DNA from 2 places in the Streptomyces sp. NPDC057854 genome. Region 1 is predicted to be linked to the other one. Evidence: predicted binding sites of a transcription regulator. Region 1 holds the regulator's gene; the other holds the start of a gene.
What was found. The regulator HrcA, encoded in region 1, represses chaperone genes, less so after heat shock. The targets are predictions, from matches to a motif close to TTNGCACTCNGNNNNNCNGAGTGCNAA.

Region 1 (4,289 bases):
CGGCGCCGGGCGCGAGGTGCTGTCCGCGGAGGACCGGCGGGTCGAGCGGATCCTGCTGGAGCTGCGGCTGCGGGAGGGCGTCGAGCTGGACCTGCTGAAGCCCGCCGGCCTGGCGGCGTCGCGGAAGGCGCTGGACGACGGACTCCTCGACGCCGCGCCGTACGCCGCCGGGCGGGCCGTCCTGACCCTGCGCGGCCGGCTCCTCGCGGACGCGGTGGTGCGGGACCTGGTCGACTGACGGGCCCGCGGGGACCGCGTGGCGCCTCAGGCCGTCACGAAGTCGATCAGCTCCTCCACGCGGCCCAGGAGCGCCGGCTCCAGGTCCTTGTAGGACGTGACGCGCTTCAGGATGGCCTGCCAGACCGCGCCCGTGTTGTCGGCGGGCCAGCCGAGGGCCCGGCAGGTGCCCGTCTTCCAGTCCTGGCCGCGGGGGACCTCCGGCCAGGCGGGGATGCCGAGGACGGAGGGCTTCACCGCCTGCCAGACGTCGATGTACGGGTGGCCGACGACCAGGACGTGCTCCGAGGCGACCCCGGCGGCGATCCGGGACTCCTTGGAGCCCGGCACCAGGTGGTCGACCAGGACGCCCAGCCGGGCGTCCGGGCCCGGGGCGAAGCCGGCGACGATCTCCGGCAGGTGGTCCACGCCCTCCAGGTACTCGACCACCACGCCCTCGACCCGCAGGTCGTCGCCCCAGACCCGCTCGACCAGCTCGGCGTCGTGGCGGCCCTCCACATAGATGCGGCTCGCCCGCGCCACGCGCGCGCGTGCCCCGGGCACGGCGATCGAGCCGGAGGCCGTACGGGCCGGGCGGGCCGGGCCGCCGGACGGCGGGCGGACCAGGGTGACGACCCGGCCCTCCAGCAGGAAGCCGCGCGGCTCCAGCGGGAACACCCGGTGCTTGCCGAAGCGGTCCTCCAGCGTCACCGTGCCCGCCTCGCAGCGGATCACCGCCCCGCAGAAGCCCGTCGCCACCTCCTCCACGACCAGGTCGGTCTCGGCCGGGACCTCCGGGGCAGGCGCCGTGCGCTTCCACGGCGGGGTGAGGTCGGGGTCGTAGCTGCGCACGGGTTCCTGGTCCTCCGGGTGCACGGGCGGGTCGTCTCTGCCGGGCGGCCACGGCGGCGTCGGGTCCGGGCGGTGGCCGCGCACCCGGGGACGCTACGACACCGGGAAGCGGCGTGCCAGTTCCTCGCGCTGGCGTCGGACGAAAGCCGCGTCGACGGCCGCGCCGTGGCCGGGCACGTACAGGGCGTCCTCGCCGCCGAGGGCCAGCAGGCGGTCGAGGGCGTCGGGCCAGCGGGCGCCCACCGCGTCCGGGCCGGCCTGCGGCTCGCCGGACTCCTCGACCAGGTCGCCGCAGAACACCACCTCGCGCTCGCCCGGCACGCACACCACCAGGTCGTGGCCCGAGTGCGCCGGGCCCAGATTGGCCAGCAGCACCTGCCGGCCGCCCAGGTCGAGCGTCCACTCGCCGGTGACGGTGTGGCGCGGCGCCACCAGCGCCTCCGCCGCCTCGGCCGCTGCCCGCTCGTCCGCCCCGTGCCGCACCGCGTCCGCGCACAGCTCCTCGCGGGCCCGGGCCGAGCCCAGCAGCTCGTCGGTGCCGACCGCGCCGAAGACCTCCGCGCCGGCGAACGCGGCCGTGCCGAGGACGTGGTCGAAATGGGGGTGGCCGAGTGCGATGTGCGTCACGCGCCGGCCGCCGGTGACCGCCTCCGCCTGGGCCCGGATCGCGGCGCCCTCGGCGAGCGAGGAGCCGGTGTCGTACAGCAGCACGGCCCGTTCTCCCACGACGAGTCCGGTGGTGGCGTCCCAGCCGGGGAGCCGTCGCCGGCCCACTCCGGCCGCGAGCCGTTCCCACCCCTGAGCCGCCCAGACCGCTTCCTCGATGTCCATGCCGCCGACGCTAGCGGGTCCGCCTCCTTGCCAGGAGCGACCGGCCCGGCCGTACACTGGCCGGGGGTTTCCTGGCACTCGGACAGGGCGAGTGCCAAAAGCGGAGCAACCGGAACGGCTGGAACGGGAGGTGTGCGCGTGCTGAGCGAACGCAGACTCGAGGTGCTGCGCGCCATCGTCCAGGACTACGTCGGCACCGAGGAACCGGTCGGTTCCAAGGCGCTCACCGAACGCCACAAGCTCGGCGTCTCGCCCGCCACCGTGCGCAACGACATGGCGGTGCTGGAGGAGGAGGGGTACATCGCCCAGCCCCACACCAGCGCCGGGCGGATCCCCACCGACAAGGGCTACCGGCTCTTCGTGGACCGGCTGGCCGGCGTCAAGCCGCTCTCGACCCCCGAGCGGCGCGCCATCCACAACTTCCTCGACGGCGCCGTGGACCTCGACGACGTCGTGGGCCGTACGGTGCGGCTGCTCGCGCAGCTGACCCGGCAGGTCGCCGTCGTGCAGTACCCGTCGCTGACCCGCTCCTCCATCCGGCACGTCGAGCTGCTGTCGCTGGCCCCGGCCCGGCTGATGCTCGTCCTCATCACGGACACCGGACGGGTCGAGCAGCGGGTCATCGACTGCCCGGCGCCCTTCGGCGAGACCTCCCTCGCCGATCTGCGGGCCCGGCTCAACAGCCGGGTCGGCGGCCGTCGCTTCGCCGACGTGCCGCAGCTGGTGCAGGACCTCCCCGAGTCCTTCGAGGAGGCAGAGGAGCGCGCCACGGTCTCGGCCGTGCTCGCGACGCTCCTGGAGACGCTCGTGGAGGAGCACGAGGAGCGGCTGATGATCGGCGGCACCGCCAATCTCACCCGCTTCGGACACGACTTCCCGCTGACGATCAGGCCCGTCCTGGAGGCCCTGGAGGAGCAGGTCGTGCTCCTCAAACTCCTTGGCGAGGTCAAGGAATCGGGCATGACCGTACGCATCGGGCACGAGAACGCCTACGAGGGGCTGAACTCCACGTCCGTCGTCTCGGTCGGCTACGGTTCGGGCGGCGAGGCAGTCGCCAAACTCGGCGTGGTCGGACCGACCCGCATGGACTACCCCGGAACGATGGGAGCGGTACGCGCAGTGGCACGTTACGTCGGACAGATCCTGGCGGAGTCGTAAGTGGCCACGGACTACTACGCCACACTCGGCGTGCGCCGCGACGCGTCCCAGGACGAGATCAAGAAGGCGTTCCGGCGCCTCGCCCGCGAGCTTCACCCGGACGTGAACCCGGACCCGAAGACGCAGGAGCGGTTCAAGGAGATCAACGCCGCCTACGAGGTCCTGTCGGACCCGCAGAAGAAGCAGGTCTACGACCTCGGCGGCGACCCCCTGTCCAACTCCGGCGGGGGCGGCGCGGGCGGCTTCGGGGCTGGTGGCTTCGGCAACTTCTCCGACATCATGGACGCGTTCTTCGGCACGGCCTCGCAGCGCGGCCCGCGCTCGCGGACTCGCCGCGGCCAGGACGCCATGATCCGCCTGGAGATCGACCTCAACGAGGCGGCCTTCGGCACCACCAAGGACATCCAGGTCGACACGGCCGTCGTCTGCACCACCTGTTCGGGTGAGGGCGCCGCGCCCGGCACCTCCGCGCAGACCTGCGACATGTGCCGCGGCCGGGGCGAGGTCTCCCAGGTCACCCGGTCGTTCCTCGGCCAGGTCATGACCTCCCGGCCCTGCCCGCAGTGCCAGGGCTTCGGGACCGTCGTCCCGACCCCGTGCCCCGAGTGCGCGGGCGACGGCCGGGTCCGCTCGCGGCGCACGCTGACCGTGAAGATCCCCGCCGGCGTCGACAACGGCACCCGGATCCAGCTCGCGGGCGAGGGCGAGGTCGGCCCCGGCGGCGGCCCCGCCGGCGACCTGTACGTCGAGATCCAGGAGACCCCGCACGAGGTCTTCCAGCGGCGCGGCGACGACCTGCACTGCACGGTCACCCTGCCCATGACGGCGGCGGCGCTCGGCACGAAGGTGCAGCTCCAGACGCTGGACGGGCCGGAGGAGATCGACATCCGGCCGGGCACCCAGTCCGGGCAGTCGGTCCCGCTGCACGGCCGGGGCGTCACGCACCTGCGCGGCAACGGGCGCGGCGACCTGATCGTCCACGTCGAGGTCCAGACCCCGGGCAAGCTCGACGCCGAGCAGGAACGCCTGCTGCGCGAACTGGCCAAGCTACGCGGCGAGGAGCGGCCCCAGGGCCAGTTCCAGCCGGGCCAGCAGGGCCTGTTCTCCCGCCTGAAGGACGCGTTCAACGGACGCTGACGGGCGGCGCCCCCGGCTGCCGGAGGGCGCGCCCGACGGGCGCTGAGCACGGCGCTGTGATCGGGGCGGCACTCTGAGTGCCGCCCCTTTCCGCT
Region 2 (4,289 bases), on a different contig from region 1:
CGTCAACCTCCGCCCGTACTACGGCGAGGGCTCCAAGACGCTCGCGTACGAGATCTGCGAGCAGCTCGGCTGGGTCATCCCCGACCAGCTCGTCATCCCGATCGCGTCCGGCTCCCAGCTGACGAAGATCGACAAGGGGCTCCAGGAGCTCATCAAGCTGGGCCTGGTCGAGGACAAGCCGTACAAGATCTTCGGCGCCCAGGCCGAGGGCTGCTCCCCGGTGTCCGCCGCCTTCAAGGCCGGCCACGACGTGGTCCGCCCGCAGAAGCCGAACACCATCGCCAAGTCCCTCGCCATCGGCAATCCGGCGGACGGCCCGTACGTCCTCGACATCGCCCGCCGCACCGGCGGCGCCGTGGAGGACGTCACCGACGAGCAGGTCGTGGACGCCATCAAGCTGCTCGCCCGGACCGAGGGCGTCTTCGCGGAGACGGCGGGCGGCGTGACCGTCGGCGTGACCCGCAAGCTCGTCGAGGCCGGCGTGATCGACCCGAACCTCACCACCGTCGTCCTCAACACCGGCGACGGGCTCAAGACCCTGGACGCCGTGGCCGACAGTTCTCAGGCGACCGCCACCATCCGCCCGAGCCTGGACGCGTTCCGCGACGCGGGCCTGGCCCACTGACTCAGAGAGGTACGACGACCGCCATGGCCGTGAACGTCCGCATCCCCACCATCCTCCGCACCTACACCGGCGGGCGGTCCGAGGTCCCCGCCGAGGGCGCGACCCTCGCCGAGGTCATCGCCGACCTGGAGAAGAACCACACCGGCATCGCCGCCCGCGTCCTGGACGACCAGGGCAAGCTGCGCCGCTTCGTGAACGTCTACGTGAACGACGACGACGTGCGCTTCGAGCAGGGCCTGGAGACCGCCACGCCGGACGGCGCGGGCGTCTCGATCATCCCGGCCGTCGCCGGCGGCTGCTGACCCCCGCCGCGGGCCGTTCGGCCGACCCCTTCGCCGTTACCCGGCGGTACTGAATTGCCCCCTCCGCGAGAGAAAGCGGAGGGGGCAATTCTGCATGGTTGAGCGCGGTAGAGTTGGGGAAGTCCCCTCCGCCGCTCATGCCGGACGCATATGAGTGCGGACCAGGACCTGACAAGAATGCGACAACAAGCGGCCGAAAAGCGCGCGCACTCTGCCCCTTATGTGCCCTTTGCCCGGCCCGACTTGCCCCGCAATTCGAGGATTTCTTCCCGATCCCCCTTTCCGCGCCCTTCAGAATTCCCGGTCGATTGCCCTGTTGCAGAGGGCAGTTGGACAGATACATTCAGCGGCGGTCGACGCGTTCCGGCGCAGGTTCTGACCCGGGTCCGCGAAGTGCGGGTCCGCTCAAGGGCCAGTACGTAATAGGGGAGTTAGGCATGGCTCAGGGCACCGTCAAGTGGTTCAACGCGGAGAAGGGCTACGGCTTCATCGCGGTCGACGGTGGTGCGGATGTTTTCGTCCACTACAGCGCCATCCAGATGGATGGGTACCGCAGCCTCGAAGAGGGCCAGCGAGTCGAGTTCGAGATCTCGCAGGGCCAGAAGGGTCCGCAGGCGGACATGGTCAAGGTCACCGCCTGAGGCACGGCGCGATCGGCCACCGGCGTCTCGTCGTCGAGGGGCCCGCATCCACCACGGATGCGGGCCCCTCGCGCGTTCCCGGACCGGTGCGGCGGGGCGGTCCGGGGGCGCGGCGGGCCCGCGCGGCGGGAGGGGGCGGCGTGGACCTGCCCGATCCACGAGAGTCGCTTGCACTCTCCTAGGGCGAGTGCTAATCATTGGCGTTAGCACTCGGAAGGTGAGAGTGCTACGAGGATCGAGCAGACGAGGCCGCCGACCCGGGTGGGGCAAGGAACCACGCGGAGCGCGGAGGCCGTCCGTCGCGGGCGTCGGCGCGTTCCTGGAGCGTTATCCACCCCATGTCCGGGAGGACCACTTCACATGGCCAAGATCATCGCGTTCGACGAGGAGGCCCGGCGCGGTCTCGAGCGCGGCATGAACCAGCTCGCTGACGCCGTCAAGGTCACCCTCGGCCCCAAGGGCCGCAACGTCGTCCTCGAGAAGAAGTGGGGCGCCCCCACGATCACCAACGATGGTGTCTCCATCGCCAAGGAGATCGAGCTCGAGGACCCGTACGAGAAGATCGGCGCCGAGCTGGTCAAGGAAGTCGCCAAGAAGACGGACGACGTCGCCGGCGACGGCACGACCACCGCCACCGTCCTCGCCCAGGCGCTCGTCCGCGAGGGCCTCCGCAACGTCGCCGCCGGCGCCAACCCGATGGCCCTCAAGCGCGGCATCGAGAAGGCCGTCGAGGCCGTCTCCGGCGCCCTGCTCGACCAGGCGAAGGAGGTCGAGACGAAGGAGCAGATCGCCTCCACCGCCTCCATCTCCGCCGCCGACACCCAGATCGGCGAGCTCATCGCCGAGGCCATGGACAAGGTCGGCAAGGAAGGCGTCATCACCGTCGAGGAGTCGCAGACCTTCGGTCTGGAGCTCGAGCTCACCGAGGGCATGCGCTTCGACAAGGGCTACATCTCGGCGTACTTCGCGACCGACATGGAGCGCATGGAGGCCGCGCTCGAGGACCCGTACATCCTCATCGTCAACTCCAAGATCTCCTCCGTGAAGGACCTCCTCCCGCTCCTGGAGAAGGTCATGCAGTCGGGCAAGCCGCTGCTGATCATCGCCGAGGACGTCGAGGGCGAGGCCCTGTCGACCCTGGTCGTCAACAAGATCCGCGGCACCTTCAAGTCCGTCGCCGTCAAGGCCCCGGGCTTCGGCGACCGCCGCAAGGCCATGCTCCAGGACATCGCCATCCTCACCGGCGGCACGGTCATCTCCGAGGAGGTCGGCCTCAAGCTCGAGTCGGCCGGTCTCGACCTGCTGGGCCGCGCCCGCAAGGTCGTCATCACCAAGGACGAGACCACCATCGTCGACGGTGCCGGTGACAGCGAGCAGGTCGCGGGCCGCGTGAACCAGATCCGCGCCGAGATCGAGAACAGCGACTCCGACTACGACCGCGAGAAGCTCCAGGAGCGCCTCGCGAAGCTCGCCGGCGGCGTGGCGGTCATCAAGGCCGGTGCCGCGACCGAGGTCGAGCTCAAGGAGCGCAAGCACCGCATCGAGGACGCCGTGCGCAACGCCAAGGCGGCCGTCGAGGAGGGCATCGTCGCCGGCGGTGGCGTGGCCCTGCTCCAGGCCTCCAGCGTCTTCGAGAAGCTGGAGCTGGACGGCGACGAGGCCACCGGTGCCGCGATCGTCAAGCTCGCCCTGGAGGCCCCGATCAAGCAGATCGCGGTCAACGCCGGCCTCGAGGGCGGCGTCGTGGTCGAGAAGGTGCGCAACCTGACCCCGGGCCACGGCCTCAACGCCGCGACCGGCGAGTACGTCGACCTGGTCGCCGAGGGCATCATCGACCCGGCCAAGGTGACGCGCTCCGCGCTGCAGAACGCCGCGTCGATCGCCGCGCTGTTCCTCACCACCGAGGCCGTCATCGCCGACAAGCCGGAGAAGGCCGCGGCCCCGGCCGGCGGCGGCATGCCGGGCGGTGACATGGACTTCTGATCCTGACGGATCGGTGGTTCATCGCTGAAACGCGAACCGAGGGCGGCACTCCCCAGCAGGGGGTGCCGCCCTCGGCGCGTTCCCGGCCCGCTCAGACGACGGGCCGGACGAGGGCCTCGGCGAGCGGTTCGCCGGTCCGGCGGGCGTACGCGACGCGCGCCTTCACCTCGGCGAGCGTCCGGGGCCGGTAGCCGGGGCCGCAGCAGTTCTGGCAGCAGGAGAAGTCGAAGCGCACCCCGGCTCGCAGCAGCACTGCCAGCACCCGCCACCCCTCGTCGTCCCGCCGCCGCGGCGGCTGGAACACCGCCCCGACCCCGGTCATCGGCTCCCCGCAGCGGGGACACCGGTGCTCCTGCCCGTGCTCGCGCCCCTGCTTGTACGAGCCCCGGCACGGCAGGCACACGTACGCCGTCCTGTGGATACGCATGGCGGCAGGGTAGGACGGCCCGGCCCCACGGGGCCCGCCCATTTCGGGGCGCCGCCGGACGGGGACCCTCCACTTCCCGTCGGGTTTCGGCCAGTTGTACGATCACGCCAGCCGGCAGGTGGGGGGCATCGGGCCAGCGCCCGCGTGAACGTCCCCGGCCGTCGTGCCGCCGTTCCGCGTCCCCCGCGCGCCTGTCGCCATCGACGTTCCGCACGAGGGGACCCCTTACTTGTCCGTCCGAAGAACCGTCGCGCTCGCCCTGAGCGCGACCCTGGCCCTCACCGGCCTCGCGGCCACCACGGGCCCGGCCG

Region 2: groL (chaperonin GroEL) is a predicted target of HrcA. The motif match lies at 1,736-1,762, and genes of this name have one in related genera.

The regions. Positions count from the first base shown of each region.
Region 1 covers NZ_JBHVMF010000024.1:92,177-96,465, reverse strand. Annotated here, with positions in the region: gene hemW (radical SAM family heme chaperone HemW) at 1-238, shown strand, start outside; gene ACFVQZ_RS29290 (DUF3097 domain-containing protein) at 265-1,068, opposite strand; gene ACFVQZ_RS29285 (MBL fold metallo-hydrolase) at 1,162-1,899, opposite strand; gene hrcA (heat-inducible transcriptional repressor HrcA) at 2,038-3,057, shown strand; gene dnaJ (molecular chaperone DnaJ) at 3,058-4,194, shown strand.
Region 2 covers NZ_JBHVMF010000003.1:113,411-117,699, forward strand. Annotated here, with positions in the region: gene thrC (threonine synthase) at 1-625, shown strand, start outside; gene ACFVQZ_RS06760 (MoaD/ThiS family protein) at 649-927, shown strand; gene ACFVQZ_RS06765 (cold-shock protein) at 1,365-1,568, shown strand; gene groL (chaperonin GroEL) at 1,929-3,551, shown strand; gene ACFVQZ_RS06775 (deoxyxylulose-5-phosphate synthase) at 3,643-3,978, opposite strand; gene ACFVQZ_RS06780 (FG-GAP-like repeat-containing protein) at 4,208-4,289, shown strand, end outside.